DNA from 3 places in the Pseudomonas sp. Pdm06 genome. Region 2 is predicted to be linked to each of the others. Evidence: riboswitches for the same ligand, from Rfam matches in the RefSeq annotation. Region 2 holds a riboswitch; each other region holds the start of a gene.
The links. A riboswitch is a leader RNA that binds a small molecule or an ion and turns the genes downstream of it on or off. The one in region 2 is predicted to bind cobalamin.
Positions count from the first base shown of each region.

Region 1 (10,418 bases), on a different contig from region 2:
CAACAGCGCCGTGGCCGAGCCGCCGATTCCCAGGCCCACCCCTACTTCGGTGTACATGCAAGGTCCGGTGATGTCGTCACTGGTCAGGTCGCGAGCGACCAAGGCATCGCTGACAAACACCTTGCCGGTGCTGGGAAACGCCTCCGCCGCGCCGGCCGCAGCCACACCCTTGCCCTTGATCTGGATATTGATCTTGCCGAAACGCGGCAGCCGCGCGCCAAATCCGGCACCTACTCCAACGCCGCCGTAGCGGTAGCTGACGTCCTCGCCCTCGGGCGAACGCAGGATGATCGAACCGCCACTGCCCGCCACCATGACCACGGTCAGACCGCCGCCGCTGGCGGTCTGATACTGCCAGCGACTTTCATTGACCGGGATCGGGATGTTGTAGCTCATACGTTAAAGTCCTTTATGTGAATGAACCGCACCGCGACCGCGCTGACGGATAGCTTTTGCCAGACCAACAAGCGTGAACACCAGACCGATAAGACCCAGGACCCCGGAAGTGCCCCACAGCGCGGCCGAGTCATCGACGATGGCGCTGTTGGCAGGCTGCTCGGGCAGGTAGTGCACCCGCACCGGCTGACCCTGCTGATAGCCGAAAATGAAGCCGCCCTGGGGGTAGGAGATTTTTTCACCACTGCTCGTAGTGAAGGCGATCTCAGGATGCGAACCACCGGCATTCAAGTGGCTGACGATGCCATCGGCGGTCTGTGCGCGGTCGAGAAACTCGCGTCGCTCAAGCGTGAGATTGATGGCAATGCTCAACAAACCGATACCAATCAGGGCAAACAGCAGGCCCAGCAATATCTTCCCGATGTGTGACGGGGTGTAGTTAGCCATGGTTTGTCTCAGTGTTCGTCCATGAAGAGGGCGACCAGAATAGCAAGAAGCGGCGCTATGCCGCACCTCCCGAAAATCATTCCCGCAATCGTACGATGCCAGGGGAAGGCCTCCCAGTGGCGAGTGGTGATAAACACCCTGATCGACTACCATGCCCAGCGCCGGTTCCCCCACGGGACTAATAGGGAATCCGAGATGCCTCGCACGGCATCAAACGGAACTGCCCCCGCAACTGTAGGTGCTGAGTCTGCTCCTCAATGGCCACTGGGATCGCCCCGGGAAGGCTGGAGCCAGGCGATGACGCATCAGTCAGGAGACCTGCCGGCCAAGTCAATCACTAACCGGCGGGGTGTCCGGGAAGGGCATCCTTGCGTTGCGCGTCACTGGGCCGATCGGCACTTCAGTGCTTCAGCGGCAACGTTCGATGATGTGTTTTCCAGTCCGTCCCCTGCTCCGTGTACGGTCAACTGGAGTTTGCATCATGCTGCTGCCCCGCCTTACCTCCCTCGTCATTGCCCTGGGTCTGCCGAGCCTCGCCCACGCGGCCCCGACTCAATACCCCCTGACCCTCGAGAACTGCGGCAGCACGCTGACTTTCGAGCAATCGCCCAGTCGCACCGTGACCATCGGCCAGGCCGGCACTGAAATGCTCTATGCCATGGGGTTGAGCGACAAGGTGGTCGGCACTTCGCTCTGGTTCAACGATGTGCAGATGAAATACAAGGCGCAGAACGACAAGATCGAACGCCTGGCCGATAACGAGCCGAGCTTCGAGGCGGTGATCGGCAAACGTCCGCAACTGGTGGCGGTGGAACTGGAATGGATGGTCGGGCCGCAAGGCGTGGTCGGTACCCGCCAGCAGTTTCACGAACTGAAGATCCCGACCTACCTGATGCCCTCCGATTGCGAAGCCAAGGATAATCTGGTCGGTGCGGACGGCACGCGGCTGGAGGCGTTTCGCATCGACAGCATCTACAAGAGCATCAGCCAGTTGGCTGAAATCTTCGACGTACAGGAGCGTGGCCAGCAGTTGAACGCCCAACTCAAGGCCAGCCTGGCGAAGTCTATCGCCACGGTGCAGGCCAAGGATCTGAAGCAGACGAGTGCGCTGTTCTGGTTCTCCAGCGCCAGTCTGGACATCGACCCCTATGTGGCCGGGCACAAGGGCATTCCTGACTTCATGCTCAGTACCCTGGGCGTGCGCAACGTGGTCGAGTCCGATGAGGAATGGCCGACCGTCGGCTGGGAAACCATCGCCAAGGCCAACCCAACCTTCCTGGTCATCGCCCGCATGGATCGCCGACGTTTTCCGGCTGATGACCATGAAAAGAAGCTGCAATTCCTGCGCAGTGACCCGGTGACCCGCAATATGGACGCGGTGAAAAACAACCGCATCATCATTCTCGATGCGATGGCCATGCAAGCCAGCATCAGAATGTTCGACGGCCTGGAAACCCTGGCGACGGCCATCAGCGGCTACGACCTGCCGAAATGATTCCGACGCTGATTCGAACGTTGCTGGCGTTGGCGGCGCTGCTCCTGGCAGTGATTGCCGGCGTGGCCATCGGCGAGACGAGTATCGAGCCGAGTGTGGTGTTCCAGGTGCTGGCCAACAAACTGTGGGCCGCAGGTTATGCCCTCGACCCGATAGACGAAGGCATCGTCTGGAACTACCGGCTGACCCGTGCGCTGGTGGCGGCGGCCTGCGGTGCGGGCCTGGCGACCTGCGGGGTGATCTTGCAATCGCTGTTGCGTAACCCGTTGGCCGATCCTTACCTGCTCGGCATCTCCGCCGGCGCCTCGACAGGCGCGGTACTGGTGGCGCTGCTGGGCATTGGGGCGGGGCTGATTTCGTTGTCGGTCGGGGCCTTTGCCGGGGCCGTTGCCGCGTTCGCCGTGGTCGTTTTGCTGGCCCGTGCCAGTCGCTCACCCGCTGGCACCGGGCAGATCATCCTGGCCGGGATTGCCGGCTCGCAGTTGTTCAATGCGCTCACCGCGTTTCTGATTACCAAGTCCGCCAGTTCCGAACAAGCTCGCGGCATCATGTTCTGGTTACTGGGAAATCTCAGTGGGGTCCGTTGGCCGTCGGTGTGGTTGTCGGTGCCCGTGGCATTGATCGGTCTCGCGGTGTGCCTGTGGCACCGGCGGGCGCTGGACGCCTTTACCTTTGGCGCCGACTCGGCCGCCTCCCTTGGCATTCCGGTACGCCGGGTGCAATTTCTGCTGATCAGCTGCGCGGCACTGGTGACAGCGGTGATGGTGTCGATTGTGGGCTCCATCGGTTTCGTCGGGTTGGTCATTCCCCATGCCGTGCGTTTGTTGCTGGGGACCCGGCATGCGCGCCTGTTGCCAGCAAGCGCGTTGGGTGGCGCGGTGTTCCTGATCGCCGCCGATGTCTTCTCGCGAACGCTGATCAAAGGCCAAGTCATCCCGGTCGGCGTCATCACTGCACTGGTGGGTGCTCCGGTGTTCGCGTTGATCCTGATCGGTCGGAGAAATGCCCGATGAATGCCGTCACCTCTGTTATCGGCGAATCCGTGCTGAGTTGTTCCGCCCTCGGGTTCCATGTGCGGGACGCCGAGTTGTTGCACGATATCCACCTGGACATCCGCCGAGGCGAAACCCTGGGCCTCGTCGGGCCCAACGGTTCGGGAAAATCCACACTGCTCAAACTGCTGGCGGGCGTGCGCGCCCCCAGCCGGGGCGACATTCAGCTCAACAACCAGCCCCTCAAGACGCTGGCACGGCGAACCGTCGCGCAGACCCTGGCCGTGGTTGAGCAACAGGCCGACACACTGGATGCGATCAGCGTGTTCGACGCCGTTGCCTTGGGCCGAACGCCGTGGCTATCAGCCTTGAGTCCGTGGTCAAACGAAGACGCCGCCATCGTCCAGCAGGCGCTGTGGGACGTCGATGCGGCGCACTTGAAAAACCGCACCTGGCACAGTCTGTCCGGCGGTGAACGCCAACGCGTTCACATCGCTCGGGCCCTGGCCCAACGCCCGCAGATTCTATTGCTGGACGAACCCACCAATCACCTGGATATCCAGCATCAGCTCGCCATCCTGAAAGTAGTGCAAGCGCTACCTGTCACGACGGTCATCGCCCTGCATGACCTGAACCAGGCGTTGACCTGTGATCGCCTGGCGGTACTGGAACGGGGCCGGCTGGTGGCCCTCGGCAAACCACTGGAGGTGCTGACCCCGCAACGCTTGCAGGATACGTTCGGCGTGCACGCCCATTACCTGATCGACCCTTTCGACGGCGCGCAGATCCTGCGATTTCGTTCCGTTTGACTGAATCTCGGGGTTCGGAAAAAACCGAACCCTATGCAAGTGCTCAGATTCAGCCAAGCGACGGGGCGAGCCCGGAAGATAAAGCCGACACATTGGCCCGCGCCGCGTGCAGTTTTTTGTAGCTGTCGATCAGGCGCAGGTGTCTATCGAGACCCTCCAGCTTCATGCTGGTCGGCGTCAAGCCATGGAAGCGCACGCTGCCGTCCACCGAGCCGATCGCCGCATCCATCCGCTCGTTGCCAAACATCCGACGGAAATTGGCCTCGTAGTCTTCCAGTTCCAGGTCTTCGTCCAGCTTCATCTCCAGCACCACATTCACGGCCTGGTAGAACAACCCGCGCTCAACCGTGTTGTCGTTGTACTGCAAGAAGGTTTCCACCGCTTCCTTCGCCTCTTCGAACTGCTGCAGGGCCAGATAGATCAGCAGCTTCAACTCCAGGATCGTCAACTGGCCCCAAGCCGTGTTGTCATCGAACTCGATGCCGATCAAGGTGGTGATGTCGGTGTAGTCGTCCAGCTCGCTTTCCACCAGACGCTCGACCAGCGCTTGCAGTTCGTCTTCGTCCAGGCGATGCAGGTTCAGGATGTCGGCGCGGAAAAACAGCGCTTTGTTGGTGTTATCCCAGATCAGATCGTCCACGGGATAGATTTCCGAATAGCCCGGCACCAGGATGCGGCACGCTTTCGCGCCGATATGCTCGTAGACCGCCATGTACACTTGCTTGCCCATGCCTTCGAGGATGCCGAACAAGGTCGCGGCCTCCTCGGCATTCGAGTTTTCACCCTGGCCGGAGAAGTCCCACTCCACGAATTCGTAATCTGACTTGGCGCTGAAGAAGCGCCACGACACCACGCCGCTGGAGTCGATGAAGTGCTCGACGAAGTTATTCGGCTCGGTCACCGCATGACCTTCAAACGTCGGCTGGGGCAAGTCGTTGAGGCCTTCGAAACTGCGGCCCTGCAACAATTCGGTCAGGCTGCGTTCCAGCGCCACTTCCAGGCTCGGGTGTGCGCCGAACGAGGCAAACACACCGCCGGTACGCGGGTTCATCAACGTGACGCACATCACCGGGAATTCGCCCCCCAGGGAGGCATCCTTCACCAGGACCGGGAACCCCTGCTCTTCCAGCGCCTGAATACCGGCCATGATTCCCGGGTACTTCGCCAGCACGTTGGCCGGTACATCCGGCAGTGCGAATTCACCTTCGATGATCTCGCGTTTGACCGCGCGCTCGAAAATTTCCGACAGGCATTGCACCTGAGCTTCGGCCAGCGTGTTACCGGCGCTCATGCCGTTGCTCAGGAACAGGTTTTCAATCAGGTTGGACGGAAAATACACCACCTCGCCGTCCGACTGGCGCACGTACGGCAGCGAGCAGATGCCGCGCTCTTCATTACCCGAGTTGGTATCGATCAGGTGGGAGCCTCGCAGCTCGCCGTCGCGGTTGTAGATGTTCAGGCAGTACGCGTCGAGGATTTCCGCTGGCAGCGCATCTTTACGGCCAGGCTTGAACCAGCGCTCGTCCGGGTAATGCACAAACGCCGCGTTGGCGATGTCTTCGCCCCAGAACTGATCGTTGTAGAAAAAATTGCAGTTCAGTCGCTCGATAAACTCGCCCAACGCCGACGCCAGTGCGCTCTCTTTGGTCGCGCCCTTGCCATTGGTAAAACACATCGGCGAGTGGGCATCGCGAATATGCAGCGACCACACATTGGGCACGATATTGCGCCACGAAGCGATCTCGATCTTCATGCCCAGGTCCGCCAAAATGCCCGACATATTGGCGATGGTCTGCTCCAGCGGCAGGTCCTTGCCGGCGATATAGGTGCCGGCTTGGGAAACCAAGTTCGGCATCAGCAACGCCTGGGCATCGGCGTCGAGGTTTTCCACCTCTTCAATGACAAACTCAGGCCCGGCTTGCACGACCTTCTTCACCGTGCAACGGTCGATGGAACGCAAAATGCCTTGGCGGTCTTTGTCGCTGATATCCGCCGGCAGCTCGACCTGGATCTTGAAGATCTGGTTGTAGCGATTTTCGGGATCGACAATATTGTTCTGCGACAGGCGAATGTTATCGGTGGGAATATTGCGTGTCTGGCAATACAACTTCACAAAGTAAGCCGCGCACAACGCCGACGAAGCCAGGAAGTAATCGAACGGCCCGGGGGCCGAGCCGTCGCCCTTGTAGCGGATAGGTTGATCGGCCACCACCGTAAAGTCATCAAACTTGGCTTCAAGTCGAAGGTTGTCGAGAAAGTTGACCTTGATTTCCATACGGGATTACCAGCATCACGAGCAAAAAATAGGCGGCCATTATCCGCTTTTTCAATCGGAAGTCTTGTGCTTTAGCCCACCCCTTTTGACTTTGAAACGTCCCAACACACGCTGCATCAGTGAGGCTCGCTCCGAAAGATCCTTGGCCGCCACCGCGCACTCTTGCGAGTTGGACTGGTTTTTCTGCGTGACTTCATCGATCTGTTCCAAGCCGATGCTGGCCTGCTGCAAACCCGAAGCCTGCTCGCTGGAGGCCTGGTAGATCAGCGAAACCAGGTTGGAAACCGCGCTGGTTCCATGAACGATGTTTTTCAGCGATTCGGCGGTCCGGCCGGCGATGATCATGCCGCGCTGGGTCTTGCTCGATGAATCGGCGATCAATGCCGCCGTCTGCTGGGCGGCCTCGGCGCTGCGGGCGGCCAGGCTGCGTACTTCGTCGGCGACGACGGCAAAACCGCGCCCAAGCTCACCCGCCCGGGCGGCTTCGATGGCCGCGTTCAGCGCCAACAGATTGGTTTGAGCGGCAATATTGTCGATGGTGGTGATGATCGCGGTGATGTCCTTGCCCGAGTTATCGATTTCAGCCATCGCGGCAATCAGCTCGCTCATCAACTTATCGCTCTCCCCCGCATCGGCCCGTGATGCCTGGGATTGCTCATCGGCTTTCTTGGCGTTGGCGGCGTTATCCCGGGTCTGCGCAGCCATTTGCGTCATCACCGCGCTGATTTCGGTAATGGACGACGCGGAGTTCGACGCACCATCGGACAACGACTGGCTCAGATCGGTGACCTGCGCCGAGCTGCCGGTAATCTGGGTGGCGCTGGTCTGCACCTCGGAAATCAGTTGGTTCAGGTTGCTGACCATCTTCTCCAGTGACTTGCCAAGGGTATCGTGGGGCGACGACAAGCGGACCTCCAGGTCCAGATCACCTTCGGAAATACGCTCGGCCACCCTCACCTGCCGTTGCAGGCTTTCGGACATGTCATTGAGTGCGGCAGATAGTTGCCCGACCTCATCCTCGGATTGCTGCACCAAGCGGCGCGAAAAATCGCCCAGGCTGATGTTGGCGGCCAACGCAGCGGCCTCGCGGATCGGCCCGACGATTTTCGCCGTGGCGAACCAGAGGGCGACCAACGCCAACAGGGAAATGCCCAGCCCTACCGACACTTGCCAGATGCTGTTGCTGATACTGCGCGCTTGCAACTCCTGCTCCAAGGCGATGGCCTGGGCCATGACCACGGCCTTGGGCAAACGAATCAACACCGCCCAGGGCTTGCCTGTGCGACCGAGGGCAATGGGCATCAGCACTTCGATATTCTGGGTTTGCGGATTGAGCAGGCCGTCACCCCGACCGCCCTGGATATCGCTGAGCACTTTTTCCCAAGACTCAGGCAACAGAGCCTTGATGGATTGCCCGATCAGGTCGGTGCGCTGGCTGTCCGCGACCACCAAGCCCTGGTTACTCAGGATCGAAACCGTGCCTTTGCCGCCGTAGAGCTCGGCAGACATCTGTTCGCTGAGTTTCTGGATAAAGGCGATATCGAAGTCAGCCCCGACCACACCGTAGAATTTGCCGTTGGCCACAATTGGCACCGACAGGGTGGTCAGCCAGACGTTCTTGCCCTGGACCACATAGGGAATGGGATCGAGCACGCTCTCCTTCAGGGTGTCGCGCGGGCCGCTGTACCAGCCGCCCTTGGGCACGCCGTTGGGATGACGATCCGGGGAGTCATACTCGACCAATGGCTGCACCGCGACATGACCGTCGGCGCTGCGAGTCCAGTAAGGCGTGAAGCGTCCCGTCAGGGGATTATTGCCATCGGTAGCATTACGGAACGCCGGATCCTGGCCGTCCAACGCATTGGGTTCCCAGCAGGAGTAGGTGCCGTTGAAGTCCGGGTTATCCTTGAGGACGCTGAGCAATACGCTGTTGATCTGCTCACGCCCCAACGCCAAGGGACTTTGCGCGGCCTTGCTGGCGGCAAAGGTGTTGGCCATGGTGCGGGCGGCGTCCAGCGCATTCTGCAGCTTGGCCTGGATGGCATTGGCACGGGACTCGGCCAGGTTCTGGATTTCCCGGATCGTTGATTTTTCAACCAGCCCCGAGACTTCGGAAGCGACGAATTGCTCATTGGTTCGAGCGGTAAAGAGCCCGTAGACAACCAGGCTGATGGATGAAACAAACAGGCAAATGCCTGCCGTGACACAAATGCGTGCCTGCAATGACTTGAACTTCATATCATCCCCTGCCTGATTCTATTTATTGCCAACGCTAAAGACGACGGTCTCTAACTTGTGCACGACGCGGCAAATAACAATCGATCACGGCTGTTTACGCTGTCCACAAGACAATCGCCTTGAAAGGGCACAGCGATACAGCGCTTTATAAGTATTTGAATCGTGGCAGGTTGGGGCGTAAATCCGCTCTATCCGCCTGAAAAGCAGCTAGAGGTATTCAAATCAAGAACCGAAGGCCTTAGGTGCCAGGGCAATAAGGGCGATAGGTGGAAAGAATGCGCGATCCCTGCTTTTCCAGTAACCCTGGGGTTACGCTTGAACAATTTCGCAGAATCCATTCAGACCAATAACCACAGCCACAAATTAACACGGTCGAGTTTTATACAAAATCGAACTTAGGCGTTATACAAAACAGTACTTTGGTCGTAATTCAACATCGACGCACGAGGTGTCACGCCGGGCTATTCGCTCCTGAAAAGGCGGGACGCGCCGTCGCGTCACCTGCTGTAGGAAGGTGCCGCCAATGGCACCGGTTGCGGGTTGGCGATGACCCAACGCACGGCCAACTCACAGAGACGATCAGTCTGCTCGGCGTTATCGTTGCCCCCCCGCAAAACAGCAGCCATCGCCCGGGCTTCCGCGAGGTCGGCCTCAGGCAAGGGCACGGCGCTGCCCAGATGGTCAACCAGAGCCACCAACATCGCTTTGAAATCGGCGTCCCAGTTGGCCGATCCGTTGTGGTGAATCTCTCGGGAGATACGGCCACTGATGCGGATCACCTCACCCTGCACCGTCGCTGCGGCACCAGAGGATGGCACCAGCAGCTCCCACAATTGTTGATGCTGGTCTGGCCAACCACTGGCCGTCACGACGATGGCGGCCTGACCGTCGTGAACCTTGCGAGAAGCAACGGGCGCGACGTCGAAAAGGCGATAGAGACGGGTCAGGGCAGCGTCCGTTGCTTCGAGGTAATCCGGGTTGAAAGAGGCCCGGTGAAATTCGAATTCACGGCCGATGCGCTGCACTTCAGCGAGCATACCGTCATCGCATTGCAGCCCTGCCGCCAGCAGCGTCTGGGCGATTTTCGCGGTGGCTTCGATATCGGCATTGCGGGTAGTGGCCAGGGCAATATGCAGGACTCCGTGCCCCTGTCGACTCTTGGCATCGACATTGGCGCCACGGCGGATCAGGGCCGCGATGGCCTCGGCTTTGTGGCTGTTGGCCGCGGCATGCAACGGCGTGTAGCCCTGGTAATCCTGCGCCTCGATATCGGCACCCAGATCCAGCAGCAGGTCGATGCCCCCGATCCAACTCGAACTGCGATGGTGCAGGGGCGTTCGTTGGTAAGTGTCACGGGCATTGATATCGGCGCCCTGCTCCACCAACCAGCGGGCCAGTGCGTCGGGACAGTTGTAAAAGCCCAGCGCGGTGCTTTTGCTGTAGCCGCCAGTGGCTTCAAGCTCGCACGCATCGAACACGGCGACCAGCTCGGCAAACGAGGCCTGTTCCAGCAACTGACCGAAATCCTTCGGCAGTGTCTTGCGTTTACGCTTACCCATGGCGGCGGTCACCGTTCTGATCAAAAGATTTTTCAGCATAAAACCCAGCGGCCATCTGGAGGCGGATCAGACTTTTTTAGTCCTCGGCAAGAAAATCGCCAACACCCCGAGTAACGGCAAGAACGAGCACAACCAATACACGTACTCAATGCCACGGATGTCCGCCAGATGCCCCAGCAGCGCGGCGCCAATCCCGCCGAAGCCGAA
Region 1 covers NZ_JACVAH010000028.1:38,070-48,487, reverse strand. Annotated here, with positions in the region: gene IB266_RS30150 (hypothetical protein) at 1-396, opposite strand, end outside; gene IB266_RS30145 (DUF3592 domain-containing protein) at 400-843, opposite strand; cobalamin riboswitch at 989-1,184, shown strand; gene IB266_RS30140 (ABC transporter substrate-binding protein) at 1,325-2,338, shown strand; gene IB266_RS30135 (FecCD family ABC transporter permease) at 2,335-3,351, shown strand; gene IB266_RS30130 (ABC transporter ATP-binding protein) at 3,348-4,139, shown strand; gene IB266_RS30125 (OsmC domain/YcaO domain-containing protein) at 4,189-6,414, opposite strand; gene IB266_RS31340 (methyl-accepting chemotaxis protein) at 6,466-7,278, opposite strand; partial or broken gene IB266_RS31335 (HAMP domain-containing protein) at 7,390-8,412, opposite strand; gene IB266_RS30115 (ankyrin repeat domain-containing protein) at 9,150-10,211, opposite strand; gene IB266_RS30110 (MFS transporter) at 10,278-10,418, opposite strand, start outside.
Region 1: linked by a shared signal. The riboswitch ahead of IB266_RS30140 (ABC transporter substrate-binding protein) and the one ahead of cobW (cobalamin biosynthesis protein CobW) in region 2 are both predicted to bind cobalamin.

Region 2 (10,418 bases):
GTGCATCGCCAAGTCTCGCGGGCCCAGGCCCTGCTCGCTGGCGCGCCAGCCCGGTTCGTTGTCCTGGGCGCAAATGGCCTGGATCACCGGGATATTGCGGCGAAACGGTCGCAAGTGCGGGGCTTCGGGGCTGGATTGAGCGAAGCCGGTGGTATTGAGGATCACCCCCGCTTCCACTTCATCCAACCAGTCTTCCACCCGCGCCAGGCAACCGGGCTCCTTGAGGCTCGCCACCGCAATCGGCAACGGGTTGAGCCCCGCCGCTTGCAGGCGCTGGCAGAACACGTCGATGAACGCGGTGTTCGCCGCTTGCAAGTGGGAACGATAAAACAACACCGCCGCCACCGGTTGCCCGGCGTTCCACTCGGCTTGCCAATCGCCGAGGCTGGCGCTGTTTTTTCCCGGGTGGTAGATCGCCGTGCGCGGCAGGGTCTGCGGCTCGGCCCACGGATAATCGCGGCCGAACCATTGACTGCCGAGGTAGTGAAACAGGTCCAGGGCATTGCCCAGGCCGCCCTGGCGCAAGAACTGCCAGAGCCGGTCGCGGTCCTCGACGGCCACGTTGCTCAGGTCACTGAGCTCCGGGTCCGGTCGATCATCCCCCGGCACCAGGATCAGCTTCACCCCGCGCCCGGCCAGGTCCATCAGGCGCTCGATGCCGTAGCGCCAATAACCAATGCCGCCGTGCAGCGACAGCAGGATGACCTTGGCGTGGCGCAGCACGTCTTCGAAATACAGATCCACCGAGGCGTGGTTCTGCACCTGCATCGGGTTGGCGAGGCGAAACTCCGGATAATCGCCCGGCAACTGCTTCGCCGCTTCGGCCAGCAGCGCCAGGCTGGAGTCGCCGCTGCACAGGATCACCAGTTCGGCGGGGGTTTGCCCGAGGTCGGCAATGTTGTCATCCGACACGAAACCGCCGGGCTGGGTCCTGAGCAGGTGCATGGCTTAGGCGCTGAGGGCGGCGCGCAACTGCGCTTCGAGCAGTGCGGCATCGAGTGCCTGGCCGATCAGCACCAGACGGGTGACCCGCGCTTCCTCGGCGCCCCACTGGCGGTCGAAATGTTTATCGAAACGCGTGCCAACGCCTTGGATCAGCAGGCGCATCGGCTTGTTCGGGATCGCCGCGAAACCCTTGACCCGCAGCACGCCATGCTGGACCACCAGTTGCGTCAGCGCATCCAGCAACAGACTTTCGTCGGCCTGGGGCAGTTCGATGGAGATGGAATCGAAGGCGTCATGATCGTGGTCGTCATCGTCGCCATCGTGGTGATGGTCGTGATGGCTGTGGCGGCCGTCGATGTGCTCTTCGGAACCGGCGCCCAGGCCGATCAACACGTCCAGCGGCAGGCGACCGCTGCTGGCTTCGATGACCTTGACCGCCGGCGGCAGCTCTTCGGCGACTTCCAGGCGAACCTTGGCCAAGTCTTCAGGGCTGATCAGGTCAGCCTTGTTGAGGATCACCAGGTCAGCACTCGCCAGTTGGTCGGCGAACAGCTCGTGCAACGGCGATTCGTGATCCAGGTTCGGGTCGAGTTTGCGCTGGGCATCGACCTGGTCGGGGAAGGCGGCGAAGGTGCCGGCAGCCACGGCTGGGCTGTCGACCACAGTGATCACCGCATCGACGGTGCAGGCGCTGCGGATTTCCGGCCATTGAAAGGCCTGGACCAACGGCTTGGGCAAGGCCAGGCCGGAGGTTTCGATCAGGATATGGTCGAGGTCGCCGCGCCGGGCTACCAGCTCGCGCATCACCGGGAAGAATTCTTCCTGCACTGTGCAGCACAGGCAGCCGTTGGCCAGTTCGTAGACGCGGCCGTTGGCTTCTTCTTCGGTGCAACCGATGGCGCACTGCTTGAGGATCTCGCCGTCGATACCCAGCTCGCCAAACTCGTTGACGATCACGGCGATGCGCCGGCCTTGGGCGTTGTCGAGCATGTGCCGCAGCAAGGTGGTTTTACCCGAGCCGAGAAAGCCGGTGACGATGGTGACAGGGAGTTTGGCCAGTGTTTTCATCGGATGCCCTTTGGCAAGGTGGCGGGCAAACGGGACGACAACCGCGGGCACAGGTGTGCACGGAAGATTTCGCCACCGGATCACCCCGCCCGGTTGTAGTGAGAATCTGTCTCGAGGCAGGTCTCCTGGCTGACGGCGGGCCAGTCGTTCGACTGGCAATGGCTGCGCCTTCCCGTGCGCCTTTGGTAAAAGGGCATGCACAGTGGCCTTGCAGAAACCTCACCGTTCACAGTTGCGGGGGCAGCCGCGGCTTGGACCGCGTTCCCTTCTTAGCTTCGGCGCAGGCCGAAGAACCTCGAAGGCGCAAGGCTACGCAGGGTGTGGGGGCGGGTCAATCTCCGCAAGTGAGTTCTGCGGTGTCTTTGCCGCCGCCATCGCGAGCAAGCTCGCTCCCACATTGGATCCCGCAGCCCCCTGTGGGAGCGAGCTTGCTCGCGATGGGCTGCGCAGCGGCCCCCTGTGCATTGACGGCCCCGCCCCACCCATGCTCTCCTGTGCGCCTAGTTACGGGTGCCCTTCACAGGGTGAAACGGGAAACCGGTGAATCGTGTGCTTTACTCCAAAGCCACGTCAGTCCGGTGCTGCCCCCGCAACGGTAAGCGAGCGAAGCGTCTGAACCACTGTGTCCCCGGACATGGGAAGGTGACGCTTGCAGGCAAGGCCCAGCCCCTGCCCCTCGCGAGCCCGGAGACCGGCCCATGACTCAAGCATCAACAAACCCGCGGTGGGCGGGCGCTGTTCGAACCTGGGCGATCTTTCGTCCGGGATCTCATTGCGCTCGCATCCCCACGGAACAAAAACAGAGGGAAGCGCCATGTCGACCATCAGCAGCACCGCCCGCACCGCCAGCAGCACCACCACCACCACCCTGAGCCAACGCCTGAGCGCCGCGATCCTGGCTTCGATCCTGGGCGCGGGGCTGGTCTATTTCGCCGGCTTCTCCCACATCGAAGCGGTGCACAACGCCGCCCACGATACCCGCCACAGCGCCGCCTTCCCCTGCCACTGAGAACTGACGACATGATCAAGCGTATCGCGCAGACCGCCGGTTTCAGCGGCTTGCTGGCCGCCCTGCTGCTGACCCTGTTGCAGAGTTTCTGGGTATCGCCGCTGATTCTCCAGGCGGAAACCTTCGAGAAAGCCCCGGCGACCGAGGTCCATGAGCACACCGACGGTGTGGCCCACACCCATGATGCCGAGGCCTGGGAACCGGAAGATGGCTGGCAGCGCGTGCTGTCCACCACCGGCGGCAACCTGGTGGTCGCCGTGGGCTTTGCCCTGATGCTCGCGGGCCTGTACACCTTGCGCGCACCGACTCGCACCTCCCAGGGTCTGCTCTGGGGCCTGGCCGGTTATGCCACTTTCGTCCTGGCACCCACCCTCGGCCTGCCCCCGGAATTGCCCGGCACCGCAGCGGCCGACCTGGCCCAGCGGCAGATGTGGTGGATCGGCACCGCGGCGTCCACAGCGGTGGGCATTGCCCTGATCGCCTTCGGCCGGCATTGGCTGCTCAAGCTGCTGGGCGTGGCGACGTTGCTGGTGCCCCACGTTATCGGTGCGCCGCAGCCCGAAGTCCACTCGATGCTGGCGCCCGAAGCGTTGGAAAGCCAGTTCAAGATCGCCTCGCAGGTGACCAACGTCGCCTTCTGGCTGGCCCTGGGCCTGATCAGCGCCTGGCTGTTTCGCCGTGACGGTCAAGCCCACCACGACGCATGAGCACCGGGTCGATCCTGGTGATCGGCTTGGGCTGCCAGCGCGGGTGCCCGGCCAGCACGCTGCGGGCCTTGCTCGAACAGACGTTGCTGGCCCACGGCATCGAACTTCACCAGGTCCGGGCCCTGGCCAGTATCGACCTCAAGCGTGACGAGCCCGGGCTGCTGGAGCTGGCCGGGCAACTGGCCTTGCCGCTGACCTGCTTCAGTGCCGAACAGTTGGCCGGTTACGAGCGGCGGCTCAGTCATCGCTCCGAGATCGCCTTCGCGCAAACCGGTTGCTACGGCATCGCCGAAAGCGCCGCCCTGGCCTTGGCCGATCAATTGGGCACGACGCCCGCAACCCTGCTGATTCCCCGTCACACAGGCCCCATGAGCACGTTGGCATTGGCGGTCGTGGCATAAATCCCGATAATCGCCGCCCAGGATCATGAGCAATCTTCATCTGGGCGACGCTCACCCACCTTCCACAGGAGCCGGTCATGACCGTGTACTTCATCGGCGCCGGCCCCGGCGACCCGGACCTCATCACGGTCAAAGGCCAGCGACTGATCCGCCAGTGCGCGGTGATCATCTACGCCGGCTCGCTGGTGCCGACCGCCGTCCTCGAAGGCCATTGTGCCGAACAGGTGATCAACAGCGCCGAGCTGCATCTGGAACAAATCATCGAATTGATCAGCAGCGCCCATCTCAAGGGCCAGGACGTGGCCCGGGTGCACTCCGGCGACCCGAGCCTGTACGGCGCCATCGGCGAACAGATTCGTTGCCTGCGGGAACTGGACATCCCTTTCGAAATCATCCCGGGCGTGACCGCGACCTCAGCCTGCGCCGCCCTGCTGGGTGCCGAACTGACCTTGCCGGACATCTCCCAGAGCCTGATCCTCACTCGTTACGCCGATAAATCCCCGATGCCCGCTGGGGAAGAACTGGGCAACCTGGCACAGCACGGGGCGACCATGGCGATTCACCTGGGGGTCAATCACCTGGAAAAGATCGTCGACGAACTGCTGCCCCACTACGGCGCGGATTGCCCGATTGCGGTGATCCACCGGGCGACATGGCCGGATCAGGACTGGGCGATGGGGACGCTGGCAGATATTGCCGAGAAGGTGCAGGCCAAGGGTTTCCGCCGAACGGCGCTGATCCTGGTGGGGCGTGTGCTGGGCAATGACGTGTTCAGCGAATCGTCGCTGTACCGCGCCGGACATGCGCATCTCTACCGGCCCTGACTCGCCAGACAATCCACCTGGATCCCCCTATAGGGGCGAACCAGTGGGAGCAAGGCTTGCCCGCGAAGGCGTCGCCTCGGTCTATCAACTACACCGAGGTGTTTGCATCGCGGGCAAGCCTTGCTCCCACAAGCTCGCTCCTACAGGTTACGAACTGATCGCAAGATGGTATCGCCACAATCAGTAGTAGGCGTTTTCTTTCTGCGTATGGTCGGTCACGTCGCGCACGCCCTTGAGCTCTGGAATGCGTTCGAGCAAGGTGCGCTCGATGCCTTCCTTCAAGGTCACGTCAGCCTGGCCGCAGCCCTGGCAGCCGCCGCCGAACTGGAGCACGGCGATGCCGTCTTCCACCACGTCGATCAGCGAAACCTGGCCGCCGTGGCTGGCCAGCCCCGGGTTGATCTCGGTTTGCAGGTAGTAATTGATGCGCTCGTTGACCGGGCTGTCGGCATTGACCATCGGCACCTTGGCGTTCGGTGCCTTGATGGTCAGCTGGCCGCCCATGCGGTCGGTGGCGTAGTCGACTACCGCATCGTCCAGGAAGGCTTCGCTGAACGAGTCGATGTACGCGGTGAAGCTCTTGAGCCCCAACGCGGTGTCTTCGGGTTTTTCTTCTCCCGGCTTGCAGTAGGCAATGCACGTCTCTGCGTACTGGGTGCCGGGCTGGGTGATGAAGATGCGGATCCCGATACCCGGGGTGTTCTGCTTGGACAGCAGGTCGGCCAGGTAATCGTGGGCGGCATCGGTAATGGTAATGGCGGTCATGGAAACTCCTCGCAGGCTTGACGGCAGTTTACGCCAATCATCGCGCCGGACAAAGTCCTAGTATTTTTGTCAGGAAAGCGTCCGACGGAACGGGGTTTGCCGCCGGACAGGCCGATCAGAGGTTCTGGTAGCGATTCATGTCCAGCACACCGCTTTCCACGGGCTCCGTTTCCTGGATGTACTGGCTCAGGTCATGGAAGTAATACCAGAACTGCGGGTGACTGCGGCGAATCCCCCAGCGTTCGACAATCCGCTCGAACGCCGGCTCATCCTGGGCACGTTCCATGGCCTCGACGAATGCCGGCACTTGCCCGGCCTGAATGTTGAACATGAAGTTCGGATAGCTGCTGAGCACGCCCGGGTAGACCGTCAGCGTGTCCAGCCCCGGCTGATAGCGCGTTTCCTCGCCCAGCAGGAACGCCACGTTGCTGTGGGCCCGGTTGCGCAGCAGGCTGTAGACCTCACGTTGGCCGCTGGCGGTTTCGATGCGCAACAGGGTCGCTTCCGGCAGTTGGTCGATCACCTTGAGCCCCGCCGCTGGGCGCGACACCAGCCGACTGAGGGCCTGCTCGGCGTTTTGCAGCGCCGGGTCGATGTTCGGGCGCGAGCAGTAGGCACCGTCGCAGCGGTTGATTGGATCGGGATGCGCGTTCAGATCGCCATAACGGACCAGCAGTTGCTGGGCGAAATCACCCTTGGGGTCGCGTTCGTCAAGCTTGAGGGCGGTCGGCTTGTCATTGTCGATGGCCTCATAATCGAGCCACATCTTGAATTTGCCACCGGCCTGGTACCAGTCATCGAGGTAGCCTTCCCGGGAGTCGGCCGGCATCAGGCGCAGGAAGTTCTGCTCCGCACCGTTGCGGATCAAATCGAAATACAACCGGGTCTGGGCCTGGTGGGAGACGTTGCCGAACACGTCGAAATTCACCGCCAACTGATAATAGGTACGCTCCAACAACGGGAAGTCGAACAGCCACATCGTCTGCGGCACCTCCCCGATCAACCCCTTGGTGACCGAAGCGCTGTCGAAATGCCGGAAAATGCTCAGCAGCGCGTTGTCGTTGCCGGCCCACAGCGTCGACCAACTCGGTGCCGGCAGCTCGGCATAGTTATCGCGGCGCAAGGCCTCGTACTCGTTGCGTTTGTCACGGTAATCGAGCCACAGGCTGAGGACGCTGCCCACGTCGTCGTTCTGCCCCGGCATCGCCAGCAGCGGTGTGGCCTGGCCGCGGTAGTTCGGGTCGGTGATGTACAGGTCGTGTTCGGGGGCCTGGAACAGCGCCCAGAAATTATCGCGGATCACGTCCGTGGCGATCTGGCCCCGGCACACCGGCCCGCGGATGAACGTCCGCACGAAATACTCGGCGTTATCGAGCATGAATTGGTAACGGGCCTGGGCCGGAATCGCTTCGAAGGTGGAAAACGGGTTGGCCCGGCGCTCCGGACCGTAGCCCGGCAACGCGGTGACCTGCCACTTGCCGCTGTAGAACAGGCTCTTGATCCGCGCCATCTTCGCCGCGCTCAAGCCGTAGGTGATGTGGGTCTTGTGCACGATCACCCCTTGCACCGGCCAGAGCCGATAATAGACGCGGGTGCCGGGATCGTCGTTCGGGCGGCGGGTGTTGATCAGGTCGATGGGCTGCCCGGTGGGCGTACGCGAACGCACCCATTGGAAGAAATGCCCCGGCTCGCCGTCCTTGAAATAGATATGCGCCAGGAACCAGTGTTCGAACAACCAGCGCCCCACCAGGCTTTCCCGGGCGCCGGGGGCGTTGAGCAGGTTTTCCCACTGCACCACTTGCAAGGCTTCGGCGGCGCTCGGGGCCAAGGCCTGCTGGTCGATCGGGGCGCCGGCGGCCAGCCAGCGCTGCAGGGTCTGGTATTGCTGGTCGGTCAGGCCGGTGACCGCCAGCGGCATGCCTTCGCGGGGATGCGCAGCGGCATATTGCTCGAACTGCCCCGGCACCGGGCAGGTGTTGTCACGGTTGAGCCCAAGCACGATGTCTTCCGGCAATTTGGCGTTGGGCTGCAATGGCGTACGGTGCCCCAGCTCCAGCATCCGCGCCATCAACGCCGCCTGGTTGCCTTGGGCGTCGAGCACCGAATAGAAGCCTTTGCGCTGCCAGGCGCGCGGGCCGGAGGCATCGTAGAACAGGCGGGTCGGCTCGGCCGCCTGGCGCCGCTCGCCGTCATACACCGACAGCTTGCTCGCGCCCCGTGCCGCACCTTCGCCGCTGCCCAGGTTCAATTGGCAGGCGGAGTCGTAGCAGGCATGACAGGCCACGCATTTTTCCGTGAAGATCGGCTGGATGTCGCGGGTGTAGGAGATCGCCGGAACGGGATTCCCGGCGGCTGCGCTAAAAGACAACGACAGCAACAGACTGCCGAATAAGACGCGGTACGGCATGTCTCGGGTCCCTAAGAGATAGTCCGGCGATTCTACCGGGCCAGCATCGCCTTGCAAACATGAGCGATATTCATGCAAAAGCCCCTCATGATCAAATCCTGCGCAGGTTTGCTATCATCCCGGCCTTCGTAATGGTCTTTTTTTCCAGGTAGTCCTATGTCCGATCGCAGCGCTCGCCTTTATCTTCTCCAGCAAGCCCTCAAGGAACGCATCCTGATCCTCGACGGCGGCATGGGCACGATGATCCAGAGCTACAAGCTGGAAGAACAGGACTACCGCGGCAAGCGTTTTGCCGACTGGCCGAGCGACGTCAAGGGCAACAACGATTTGCTGGTGCTCAGCCGTCCCGACGTGATCGGTGCCATTGAAAAAGCCTACCTGGATGCCGGCGCCGATATCCTGGAAACCAACACCTTCAACGCCACCCAGGTGTCCCAGGCCGACTACGGCATGCAGGGCCTGGCCTACGAGCTGAACCTGGAAGGCGCGCGCCTGGCCCGCCAGGTGGCCGACGCCAAGACCCTGGAGACCCCGGACAAGCCGCGCTTCGTCGCCGGCGTGCTCGGCCCGACCAGCCGCACCTGCTCGCTGTCGCCGGACGTGAACAACCCCGGCTACCGCAACGTGACCTTCGACGAACTGGTGGAGAACTACACCGAAGCCACCAAGGGCCTGATCGAAGGCGGCGCCGACCTGATCCTGATCGAGACCATCTTCGACACGCTGAACGCCAAGGCGGCGATCTTCGCCGTGCAAGGGGTCTACGAAGAACTGGGCGTCGAACTGCCGATCATGATCTCCGGCACCATCACCGACGCCTCCGGCCGCACCCTCTCCGGCCAGACCACCGAAGCCTTCTGGAACTCGGTGGCCCACGCCAAGCCGATCTCCGTGGGCCTGAACTGCGCCCTCGGCGCCAGCGAACTGCGCCCGTACCTGGAAGAGCTGTCGAACAAGGCCAGCACCCACGTATCGGCCCACCCCAACGCCGGCCTGCCCAACGAGTTCGGCGAATACGACGAACTGCCGGCCGAGACGGCCAAGGTCATCGAAGAGTTTGCCCAGAGCGGCTTCCTGAACATTGTCGGCGGTTGCTGCGGCACCACCCCGGCGCACATCGAGGCCATCGCCAAGGCCGTGGCCGGCTACGCGCCGCGGCAGATTCCAGAGATCCCGCGGGCTTGCCGCCTGTCGGGCCTGGAACCGTTCACCATCGATCGCAGCTCCTTGTTCGTCAACGTCGGCGAGCGGACCAACATCACCGGCTCCGCCAAGTTCGCCCGGTTGATCCGCGAGGACAACTACACCGAAGCGTTGGAAGTGGCCCTGCAGCAGGTCGAGGCCGGCGCCCAGGTGATCGACATCAACATGGACGAGGGCATGCTCGATTCGAAGAAGGCCATGGTGACCTTCCTCAATCTGATTGCCGGCGAACCGGATATTTCCCGCGTGCCGATCATGATCGACTCCTCCAAGTGGGAAGTGATCGAAGCCGGCCTCAAGTGCATCCAGGGCAAGGGCATCGTCAACTCCATCAGCATGAAGGAAGGCGTCGAGCAGTTCATTCACCACGCCAAGCTGTGCAAACGCTACGGTGCCGCCGTGGTGGTGATGGCGTTCGACGAAGCCGGCCAGGCCGACACCGAGGCGCGCAAGAAGGAAATCTGCAAGCGCTCCTACGACATCCTGGTCAATGAAGTCGGCTTCCCGCCGGAAGACATCATCTTCGACCCGAACATCTTCGCCGTCGCCACCGGTATCGAAGAACACAACAACTATGCCGTGGACTTCATCAACGCCTGCGCCTACATCCGCGACGAACTGCCGTACGCGCTGACCTCGGGCGGCGTGTCCAACGTGTCGTTCTCGTTCCGTGGCAACAACCCGGTGCGCGAGGCGATCCACTCGGTGTTCCTGCTGTATGCGATCCGCGCGGGCCTGACCATGGGCATCGTCAACGCCGGCCAACTGGAGATCTACGACCAGATCCCGGCGGAACTGCGTGACGCCGTGGAAGACGTGATCCTCAACCGCACCCCCGAAGGCACCGACGCCCTGCTCGCCATCGCCGACAAGTACAAGGGCGACGGCAGCGTCAAGGAAGCGGAAACCGAGGAATGGCGCGGCTGGGAAGTGAACAAGCGCCTGGAGCATGCGCTGGTCAAGGGCATCACTACCCACATCGTCGAAGACACCGAAGAGTCGCGACTGTCGTTCACCCGGCCGATCGAAGTCATTGAAGGCCCGCTGATGGCCGGCATGAACATCGTCGGCGACCTGTTTGGTGCCGGC
Region 2 covers NZ_JACVAH010000018.1:141,014-151,431, forward strand. Annotated here, with positions in the region: gene cobN (cobaltochelatase subunit CobN) at 1-945, opposite strand, end outside; gene cobW (cobalamin biosynthesis protein CobW) at 949-2,013, opposite strand; cobalamin riboswitch at 2,111-2,326, opposite strand; cobalamin riboswitch at 2,505-2,728, shown strand; gene IB266_RS25645 (CbtB domain-containing protein) at 2,828-3,022, shown strand; gene IB266_RS25650 (CbtA family protein) at 3,034-3,729, shown strand; gene IB266_RS25655 (cobalamin biosynthesis protein) at 3,726-4,130, shown strand; gene cobM (precorrin-4 C(11)-methyltransferase) at 4,208-4,954, shown strand; gene nfuA (Fe-S biogenesis protein NfuA) at 5,135-5,719, opposite strand; gene IB266_RS25670 (fatty acid cis/trans isomerase) at 5,835-8,126, opposite strand; gene metH (methionine synthase) at 8,283-10,418, shown strand, end outside.

Region 3 (10,418 bases), on a different contig from region 2:
CACCAACGGCGGCTCTCAGGTCAGCCATGCCGGGATCTATGTCGGCGAGGGGCGCTTCGTCCACGCGCCGGCCACAGGTGGCACGGTCAAGCTCGACAGTCTGTCCAAGGCTTATTGGCAAAAGGCTTACCTGGGCGCCAAGCGTGTGTTGCAGCCGGAGCACCTGGCGCGTAATCCCTGACCCTTAATTTGTGTGCCGCTGGCAAGCTTTTGTGGCGAGGGAGCTTGCTCCCGCTCGGTTGCGCAGCAACCGTCAGAGCCCAAGTGCAGCCCAGCGGGAGCAAGCTCACTCGCCACAGGGGACCTTCAAAAGTCTTGAGTGGTGTTATTGACCCGACACCCGCCAGATCTTGTTCCCCACATCATCGGCCACCAACAAACCACCCTGCTTGTCGATTACCACGCCCACCGGCCGGCCTTGGGCTTTTTCGTCGGCGTTCAGGAAGCCGGTCAGCACATCCACCGGTTGCCCCACGGGTTTGCCGCCGTTGAACGGTACGAAAATCACTTTATAGCCACTGTGGGGTTTACGGTTCCAGGAACCGTGCTGACCAACGAAAGCCCCTTCGGTAAACGGTGCAGGCAAGGCGCTGCCTTCGGCGAAGGTCAGGCCCAGTGAGGCGGTGTGGGGGCCGACAGCGTAGTCCGGGGCGATGGCCTTGGCCACCAGGGCCGGGTTCTGTGGTTCGACCCGGACATCGACGTGCTGCCCGTAGTAGCTGTAGGGCCAGCCATAGAACGCGCCGTCCTTGACCGAGGTGATGTAGTCCGGCACCAGGTCGCTGCCGATCTCATCCCGTTCGTTCACGGCCGTCCACAGGGCTCCGCTGCGGGGTTCCCAAGCCAGGCCGTTGGGGTTGCGCAGGCCTGAGGCGAAGATCCGGTGATTGCCGCTGGCCCGGTCCACTTCCCAGATGGCGGCGCGACCTTCTTCGGCCTCCATGCCATTTTCCGCGACGTTGCTGTTCGAACCGGTGGTGACGTACAGCTTGCTGCCGTCACGGCTGGCGATCACGTTCTTGGTCCAGTGATGGTTGAGGGTGCCGCCCGGCAGGTCGACGACCTTGGTCGGCTGCGCCTTGATCTGCGTGTCACCGTCCTTGTACGGGAAGCGGATCAGTCGGTCGGTGTCGGCCACGTACAGATCATTGCCCACCAGGGTCATGCCGAACGGTGAATTGAGGTTTTCCAGGAAGACCGTACGGGTTTCGGCGATGCCATCGTGATTGGCGTCGCGTAATAGCGTGATGCGGTTGGGGCTGGGCACCCCGGCGCCAGCACGGCCCATGACCTTTTTCATCACCCAGCCACGGATGCCCTTGCTGTCGTCTGGCTTGGGCGGGGCATTGGTTTCGGCCACCAGCACATCGCCATTGGGCAACACGTAAAGCCAGCGCGGATGATCCAGTCCTTCGGCGAACGCACCCACTTGCAGGCCCTGGGCCGGGGTTGGCTTGGCGCCTTGCGGCCAGCCGATGGCTTCGGCGATGTTGACGGTGGGGACCAGGGTCTTGTTCGGTTCCGGCAGTTTCGGCGCAGGACCGGTGCCATCGGACACTTGCAGGGTGGAAGACTCGCCACAAGCGACAAGCCCGGCGGCGAGGGCGACGATCAGAAGATGGGGTGGCTTGAGCATGCTGGCTTCCCTATGAATGCATGTGGTTATTCATAGAGAAGCGTAGACGCACGGATGGTTCAAACTGCGCGCAAAACCTTGTGGGAGCGAGCTTGCTCGCGATGGCTACATGACAGTCAACATAGATGTTGCCAGGTGCACCGCTATCGCGAGCAAGCTCGCTCCCACAGTAATGAGTCAGCCATGGGCCTGTTTGAACAGCACGGCAATGCCTGGATGGTATTGGCCGGCCTCGTTGCGCAACTTGCGATAGGCGTATGGGAAGTACCAGGCCACCGCGCAAGTGTTTTCCTTTTGCAGGTCGTCGATCATGTCCTGCAGTTCTTCGGGCGTGGCGCTTTGCTGGGCTTTTTGCGGCGAGACGAACAGGCAGCCCAGCTTCAGGTCGCTGGCGTAGCTGATGCGCTTGGCATCGCTGGTGGCTTCCGACAGCGGTTGGGTCAGGTTCAGGTTGTTGACCTTGGGCCAGCGTTGGGTGGCCTGGATGAAGGCCCGCTCATCGGTGCTGGCGATGAACAGGTCGGCGCTGACGTTGCGTTCGCCTTCTTCATTCTGCTTGCGGGTCGGCGCGTTCTGTAGCGTGACCATCTCGGCCATCCAGGCGGCGGCCGACAGCAAGCTGAGATTGGCTCGTTCATCGAACCAGTAGGGGGTGTCGTTATCGCCGCGCACCGCGTTGTAGCGGTCGATACAATCAAACCAGCGTTCCAGCACCGGGCGCAGGAATTCCAGTTTTGGATTGCTGATGAGCATGCCTTGCATATTTTGCCCTCTTGTTCTTGTGATATCGGGTCGTAATGTCTCTTTGATATCACTTGCCGCAGCATCACACAAGATTGGCGTCATTTTATTGATCGGTGCCAATGAGCACCCCCGACAGGCGGCTTTAATTGACGCTCCACCCCCAACCCTCTAACCTTCGCCGCTTGTTTCAGGTGCTCTGTGACTTGAGTTCGACAGAGTGAAACAGGGAAGCCGGTGAGTGCACACGAACCCGGCGCTGCCCCCGCAACGGTAAATGAGTCAACGCTGTGCCTAAGCCACTGTGTCGCATGACATGGGAAGGCGCGCAGCCCGGCGCCACGCCGCTCATGAGCCCGGAGACCGGCCTGATTCATCCAACGGCATCACGGTGGGCGATGCCAGGCTTGCTGCCGTCTTTTTTTGTGCCCCGCCCGCCGTTATCCAATCCCAACGGAGAGCTCCCCATGACCGACACCCCTGATCGCGACGAACGCCACCTGGCGCGCATGCAGCGCAAGAAAGCCGTGATCGACGAGCGCATCGCCAACTCGCCGAACGAATGCGGCTTGCTGCTGGTGCTGACCGGCAACGGCAAGGGCAAGAGCAGCTCGGCGTTCGGCATGCTGGCACGGTCCATGGGCCATGGCATGCAATGCGGTGTGGTGCAGTTCATCAAGGGACGCAATAGCACCGGTGAAGAGCTGTTTTTTCGCCGCTTCCCGGAGCAGGTGCGTTTTCATGTCATGGGTGAAGGCTTCACCTGGGAAACCCAGGACCGCCAGCGCGACATCGCCGCCGCCGAAGCCGCCTGGGCCGTATCCCGTCAGTTGCTCAGCGATCCGTCCATCGGCCTGGTGGTGCTCGACGAATTGAATATCGCCCTCAAGCACGGCTACCTCGACCTCGATCAGGTGCTCAGCGATCTGCAGGCGCGTCCGCCGATGCAGCATGTGGTGGTGACCGGTCGCGGCGCCAAGCCGGAGATGATCGAGCTGGCCGACACCGTGACTGAAATGGGCATGATCAAGCACGCGTTCCAGGCGGGTATCAAGGCGCAGAAAGGCGTCGAACTGTGAATGACCCTTGCCTGACAAGCCGCCACTGTCCGGCGGTGTTGATCGCAGCGCCGGCCTCGGGACAAGGCAAGACCACGGTCACTGCGGCGTTGGCCCGGTTGCATCGCAACCAGGGACGCAAAGTGCGCGTCTTCAAGTGCGGCCCGGACTTCCTCGATCCGATGATCCTGGAGCGGGCCAGCGGCGCGCCGGTCTATCAATTGGACATGTGGATGGTCGGCGAGCAGGAAAGTCGCCGGCTGTTGTGGGAAGCCGCCGCCGAAGCGGACCTGATCCTGATCGAAGGGGTGATGGGGCTGTTCGACGGCAACCCGTCCAGCGCCGATCTGGCGCGGCATTTTGGCGTACCGGTGCTGGCGGTGATCGACGGTACGGCCATGGCCCAGACCTTCGGTGCCTTGGCCCTGGGCCTGGCCCGTTATCAACCGGACCTGCCATTCGCCGGGGTCTTGGCCAACCGGGTCGGCACCTTGCGTCACGCGCAATTGCTCGAAGGCAGCCTGACCGAAGGCCTGCGCTGGTACGGCGCGCTGTCCCGGGAAACCGGCATCGAATTGCCCAGCCGTCATCTCGGGTTGGTCCAGGCCAGTGAATTGAACGATCTCGACCTGCGCCTCGACGCGGCGGCCGATGCTTTGGCCAGTAGTTGCGAAGTGGCGCTGCCGCCGGCGGTGGAGTTCGCCGCACCGCAGGTGATCGCCGTTGAGCCGTGGCTCGCCGGGGTGCGCATCGCCGTGGCCCGTGACGAAGCGTTCGCCTTCACCTATGGCGCAAGCCTTGATCTGCTACGGGCCATGGGTGCGCAGTTGAGCTTTTTTTCACCGATCCATGACACCGAACTGCCTGAGGCGGACAGTCTTTATCTGCCTGGCGGTTATCCGGAGCTGCACCACCTTGCGCTGGCTCGAAATAAGCCGATGCTGGCCGCGATCCGTGCCCACCACGCCGCCGATAAACCGTTACTCGCCGAATGCGGCGGCATGTTGTATCTGCTCGATTCATTGACCGATGTCGACGGCGTGCGCGCCGAACTGCTGGGTTTGCTGGCCGGCGATGCGCAGATGCAAAAGCGCCTGGCGGCCTTGGCATTGCAGTCGGTGGATTTGCCGGAAGGCAACCTGCGTGGGCACACCTATCATCATTCCCTGACCAGCACCGAGGTTGAACCGATTGCCCGTGGCCATAGCCCCAATGGCGGACGCGGTGCGGAGGCGGTTTTCCGGCAAGGGCGGATGACGGCTTCCTATGTGCACTTTTATTTTCCGTCGAATCCCAGGGCGATTGCCGCGCTGTTTGTGCCAGACCTTGAGGCCGCCTTCGCGAGCAAGCTCGCTCCCACATTTGATCACCTGAACCCTGTGGGAGCGAGCTTGCTCGCGAAAAGGCCATGACCGACAACGCTTTCTCCCAGACCGAACGCGACGCCATCTACCGCGCCATCGCCGAGCGCCGCGACATGCGCCATTTCAGCGGCGGCACGGTCGAACCGGCCCTGCTGCGCCGTCTGCTGGAAGCCGCGCACCAGGCCCCGAGCGTCGGCCTGATGCAACCGTGGCGATTCATCCGCATCAGCGACCGCGCCTTGCGTGGGAACATCCAGCAGTTGGTGGAAGAAGAACGTATCCGCACCGCCGAAGCCCTCGGCGAGCGCAGCGATGAGTTCATGAAGCTCAAGGTCGAAGGCATCGACGACTGTGCCGAAGTGCTGGTGGCGGCGTTGATGGAGGATCGCGAGCGGCACATCTTCGGTCGTCGGACCTTGCCGGAAATGGACCTGGCCTCGCTGTCCTGCGCCATCCAGAACCTGTGGCTGGCCTCCCGCGCCGAAGGGCTGGGGATGGGCTGGGTGTCATTGTTCGAACCTCAGGCCCTGGCCGACCTGCTGGGCCTGCCCGCCGGGGCCAAGCCGCTGGCGATCCTTTGCCTGGGCCCGGTCGAAGGGTTTTACCCAGCGCCGATGCTCGCCCTGGAAGGTTGGGCGCAACCGCGTCCGCTCAATGAACTGCTGTATGAAAACCGTTGGGGAGTGAGCCCATGAGCGTGGCGTTGCTCAGTGCCGCTGCGGTGGCGCTGGATGCGCTGTTGGGCGAGCCTCGGCGCTGGCATCCGTTGGTGGCGTTCGGCGGCTTTGCCGATCGCATCGAACAACGTTTCAACTCAGGCGGACGTGGCTGGCGCAGCCACGGGGTGACGGCCTGGGTGATCGCCGTGGTGCCGTTGACCTTGCTCGCCACGGCCCTGTCCTGGGCGCCGATGGTGGGCTGGTTGGTGGATATCCTCGCGTTGTACTGTGCCCTCGGCCTGCGCAGCCTCGGCGAGCATGTCGAACCGGTGGCGCGGGCACTGCGCAGCGGTGATCTGGAGCAGGCGCGCCAGCGCGTCGGCTACCTGGTCAGTCGCCAGACGGCTGAACTGGATGAAACCGCCGTGGCCCGCGCCGCCACCGAGTCGGTGCTGGAAAACGGCAGCGACGCGGTGTTCGCCGCGTTGTTCTGGTTCGCCGTGGCCGGCGCGCCCGGGGTGGTGCTGTACCGCCTGAGCAATACCCTCGACGCCATGTGGGGCTATCGCAACGAACGCTTCGAGCGCTTCGGCTGGGCAGCGGCCAAGATCGACGATGTGCTCAACTACATTCCGGCGCGCCTGGTGGCGTTGACCTACGCGCTGCTCGGCCAGACCCGCCTGGCGCTCAAGTGCTGGCGCACCCAGGGCCCGACCTGGGACAGCCCCAACGCCGGGCCGGTGATGGCCGCCGGGGCCGGAGCGCTCGGTGTCGAGCTGGGCGGGGCGGCGGTTTACCACGGCGAACTGCACCAACGTCCGCCCTTGGGCGAAGGCGTACCGGCGAGTGCCGATTCCATTGATCGCGGCTGGCAATTGGTCCAGCGCGGGGTATGGTTGTGGTTGCTGATTCTCTGCCTGGGAGCTGAGTTCTATGCTTGAGCACGGCGGACGCTTGCGCAACGCGGCCCGGCAATACGGCATTGCCGAGGCCGATTGGCTCGACTTGTCCAGCGGCCTCGCGCCTTGGCCGTTCGACGTCCCGGCGATTCCCCTGCGGGCTTGGGCGCGCCTGCCGGAAACCGATGACGGCTTGGAGCAGGCCGCCTGCGATTACTACGGTGCGTTGGATGTGCTGCCGGTGGCCGGTTCGCAGATGGCCATCCAGCTGTTGCCGCGCCTGCGTCGCAGCGGCAAGGTCGGCGTCTTGTCGCCGTGTTACGCCGAGCACGCCGAAGCCTGGCGCCGCAGCGGCTATATCGTGCGCGAAGTGCTGGAAGCGGAAGTGGATTTCTTCCTCGATAGCCTCGATGTGCTGGTGGTGGTCAATCCGAACAACCCCACGGGCCTGAGCCTGGCGCCCGAGCGTTTGCTGGATTGGCATGCCCGCCTGGCCCAGCGCGGTGGCTGGTTGGTGGTGGATGAAGCGTTCATGGACGTCACACCGGCGCTGAGCCTGGCGGCGTACACCCATCTGGTCGGGCTGATCGTCCTCCGTTCGTTCGGCAAGTTCTTTGGCCTGGCTGGGGTTCGCCTGGGCTTTGTATTGGCCGAACGCCGCTTGCTCAAGTTGCTTGCCGAACAAGTCGGGCCGTGGGCGGTCAGCGGGCCGACCCGGGTGCTGGGCCAGGCGTGCCTGCTGGACAGCGCTGCCCACGCAGCCCAGCGCCAACGCTGCGAAGCCACCAGCCAACGCCTGGCGCTGTTGCTCGAACGCCACGGCTTCAAGCCGCAGGGCGGCTGCGGATTGTTCCAATGGCTGGTCACCGAACACGCCCTGGGGCTTCACGATTTCATGGCCCATCGCGGCATTCTCCTGCGCCTGTTCGTGAACACCAGCAGCCTGCGTTTCGGGCTGCCGGCCGACGACAGCGAATTCCTGCGCCTCGAACAAGCCTTTGAAGCCTACGCCAAGGACACCCCATGACCACAGTGATGGTGCAGGGCACCACCTCCGATGCCGGCAAAAGTACCCTGGTCACGGCCTTGTGCCGCTGGGTCAGGCGCCAGGGCGTGGGCGTGGTGCCGTTCAAGCCGCAGAACATGGCCCTCAACAGCGCCGTGACGGCCGACGGCGGCGAAATCGGTCGGGCCCAGGCGGTGCAAGCCCAGGCGGCGGGGCTCGAACCGCACACCGACATGAACCCGGTGCTGCTCAAGCCCAACAGCGATACCGGCGCCCAGGTGATCATCCATGGTCGCGCCGTCACCACCATGAACGCCGTGGCTTATCACGACTACAAAGCCATCGCGATGCAAGCGGTGCTGGCCTCCCACGCGCGCTTGAGCGCGGCCTATCCGGTGGTGATGGTGGAAGGCGCCGGCTCGCCGGCGGAGATCAACCTGCGTGCCGGTGACATCGCCAACATGGGCTTTGCCGAGGCGGTGGACTGCCCGGTGCTGCTGATCGCCGATATCAATCGCGGCGGGGTGTTCGCCCATCTGGTCGGCACGCTGGAGTTGCTTTCCCCCAGCGAGCAGGCGCGGGTAAAGGGCTTCATCATCAACCGTTTTCGTGGCGACATCGCCTTGCTGCAACCGGGCCTGGATTGGCTGGAGGCGCGCACCGGCAAACCGGTGATCGGCGTGTTGCCGTACGTCATGGATCTGCACCTGGAAGCCGAGGATGGCCTCGATCAGCGCCAGATCGACAAGGCCGAGCAGGTGCTGAAAGTGGTGGTGCCGGTCTTGCCGCGCATCAGCAACCACACCGATTTCGATCCGTTGCGCCTGCATCCACAGGTCGACCTGCAATTCGTCGGCCCCGGCCAGCCCATCCCGCCGGCCGACCTGATCATCCTGCCCGGTTCGAAAAGCGTGCGCAGCGACCTGACCTACCTGCGGGCCAACGGTTGGGAGACGGCGATCCATCGGCACCTGCGCTACGGCGGAAAAGTGCTGGGCATCTGCGGCGGTTTGCAGATGCTTGGCCAGCAGGTCCACGACCCGCTGGGGCTGGAAGGCGCGTCGGGTTCCAGTGCCGGTCTGGGCCTGCTGGATTTCGAAACGACCCTGGAACATGAGAAGCAACTGCGCAATGTCCGTGGGCGACTGGCCTTGGAAGCGGCCGAGATCAGCGGCTACGAGATCCACGCGGGCGTGACCACCGGCCCGGCCTTGGAAAATGCTGCGGTGCATCTGGAAGATGGTCGTTGCGACGGTGCCCAGAGCCTCGACGGACAGGTGTTCGGTACCTATCTGCACGGGCTGTTCGAGTCGTCCCAGGCCAGCAGCGCGTTGTTGCGTTGGGCTGGGTTGGCGGATGTGCAAACGGTGGATTACCACGGCTTGCGTGAGCGGGACATCGAGCGGTTGGCGGATCTGGTGGAGCGGCATCTGGATACTGGATTGTTGCGTGAGCTTTGTGGGATTTAGGGTGGCTGGGCTGGCCTCATCGCGAGCAAGCTCGCTCCCACATTGGATCGCTGATGAGCACAGAATTTATGTACACCCCAGATCAACTGTGGGAGCGAGCTTGCTCGCGAAAGCGCCTGTCGCCACACCGCCAATAAAAGGTAATGCACCATGCTGCAACTGATCCTCGGCGGCGCCCGCTCCGGCAAGAGTCGCCTGGCTGAAAAACTCGCGGCGGACACCCGCTTGCCAGTGACCTACATCGCCACCAGCCAACCCCTGGACGGTGAGATGAACCAGCGCATCGCCCAGCACCGTGCCCGACGGCCGGCCGAATGGGCGCTGGTGGAGGAGCCCTTGGCCCTGGCCCGGGTGCTGCGGGAAAACGCCGCCCCCGGGCAATGTCTGCTGGTGGATTGCCTGACCCTGTGGCTGACCAACCTGTTGATGCTCGAGGCTCCCGAGCAACTGAACGCCGAGCGCGAAGCGCTGCTGGACAGCCTGGCCGCGCTGCCCGGGGAGATCATTTTTGTCAGCAACGAGACCGGCATGGGTGTCGTGCCGCTGGGCGAGCTGACCCGCCGTTACGTCGATGAAGCCGGTTGGCTGCATCAAGCCTTGGCCGAACGTTGTCAGCGTGTCGTGCTGACCGTCGCTGGCCTGCCCCTGACTCTCAAAGGTACTGCGTTATGAATCATCGCTGGTGGCTGGAACCGTGCAAGCCCGTCGATACCCAAGCGCTGGAACTGGCCGCGGCCCGTCAGCAACAACTGACCAAACCGACGGGCTCCCTGGGGCGGCTGGAATCGGTGGCGGTGCAACTGGCGGGTCTGCAAGGGCAGCTCAAACCGAGCCTGGACCGATTGTGGATTGCGATTTTCGCCGGCGACCATGGCGTGGTCGCAGAAGGCGTATCGGCCTATCCCCAAGAGGTCACCGGGCAAATGCTGCTCAACTTCGTCAGCGGCGGCGCGGCCATCAGCGTCCTGGCGCGGCAACTGGGCGCTTCCCTGGAAGTGGTCGACCTGGGCACCGTCACGCCTGCGCTGGACCTGCCCGGTGTGCGGCACCTGAACCTCGGGCCGGGCACGGCGAATTTCGCCGAGGGCCCGGCAATGACCGTGAAACAGGGCGAGCAAGCCTTGCACGCCGGGCGCGACAGTGTGCTGCGTGCCGTCGCGGTCGGGACGCAATTGTTCATCGGCGGCGAGATGGGCATCGGCAACACCACCGCCGCCAGTGCCCTGGCCTGCGCCTTGCTCGACTGCCCGGTGGCGCATCTGGTCGGGCCGGGCACGGGGTTGGACGCCGCGGGTGTCAGCCGCAAGGCCCAGGTGATCGAACGGGCCCTGGCGTTGCACGCTGCCCAGGGTAACGACCCGTTGCAGACCCTGTTCAACCTCGGCGGTTTTGAAATCGCCGCGTTGGTTGGTGCATACCTGGCCTGTGCCCAGCAGGGCGTCGCCGTGCTGGTGGACGGATTCATCTGTAGCGTCGCGGCCCTGGTGGCGGTGCGCCTCAATCCCACGTGCCGGCCATGGTTGCTGTTCGGCCATCGCGGCGCCGAACCGGGCCATCGCCACGTGCTGGAAACCCTCGGTGCCGAA
Region 3 covers NZ_JACVAH010000005.1:334,542-344,959, forward strand. Annotated here, with positions in the region: gene IB266_RS11520 (C40 family peptidase) at 1-181, shown strand, start outside; gene IB266_RS11525 (PQQ-dependent sugar dehydrogenase) at 326-1,636, opposite strand; gene IB266_RS11530 (hypothetical protein) at 1,814-2,398, opposite strand; cobalamin riboswitch at 2,553-2,764, shown strand; gene cobO (cob(I)yrinic acid a,c-diamide adenosyltransferase) at 2,845-3,456, shown strand; gene IB266_RS11540 (cobyrinate a,c-diamide synthase) at 3,453-4,847, shown strand; gene bluB (5,6-dimethylbenzimidazole synthase) at 4,844-5,494, shown strand; gene cbiB (adenosylcobinamide-phosphate synthase CbiB) at 5,491-6,399, shown strand; gene cobD (threonine-phosphate decarboxylase CobD) at 6,392-7,384, shown strand; gene IB266_RS11560 (cobyric acid synthase) at 7,381-8,832, shown strand; gene cobU (bifunctional adenosylcobinamide kinase/adenosylcobinamide-phosphate guanylyltransferase) at 8,983-9,504, shown strand; gene cobT (nicotinate-nucleotide--dimethylbenzimidazole phosphoribosyltransferase) at 9,501-10,418, shown strand, end outside.
Region 3: linked by a shared signal. The riboswitch ahead of cobO (cob(I)yrinic acid a,c-diamide adenosyltransferase) and the one ahead of cobW (cobalamin biosynthesis protein CobW) in region 2 are both predicted to bind cobalamin.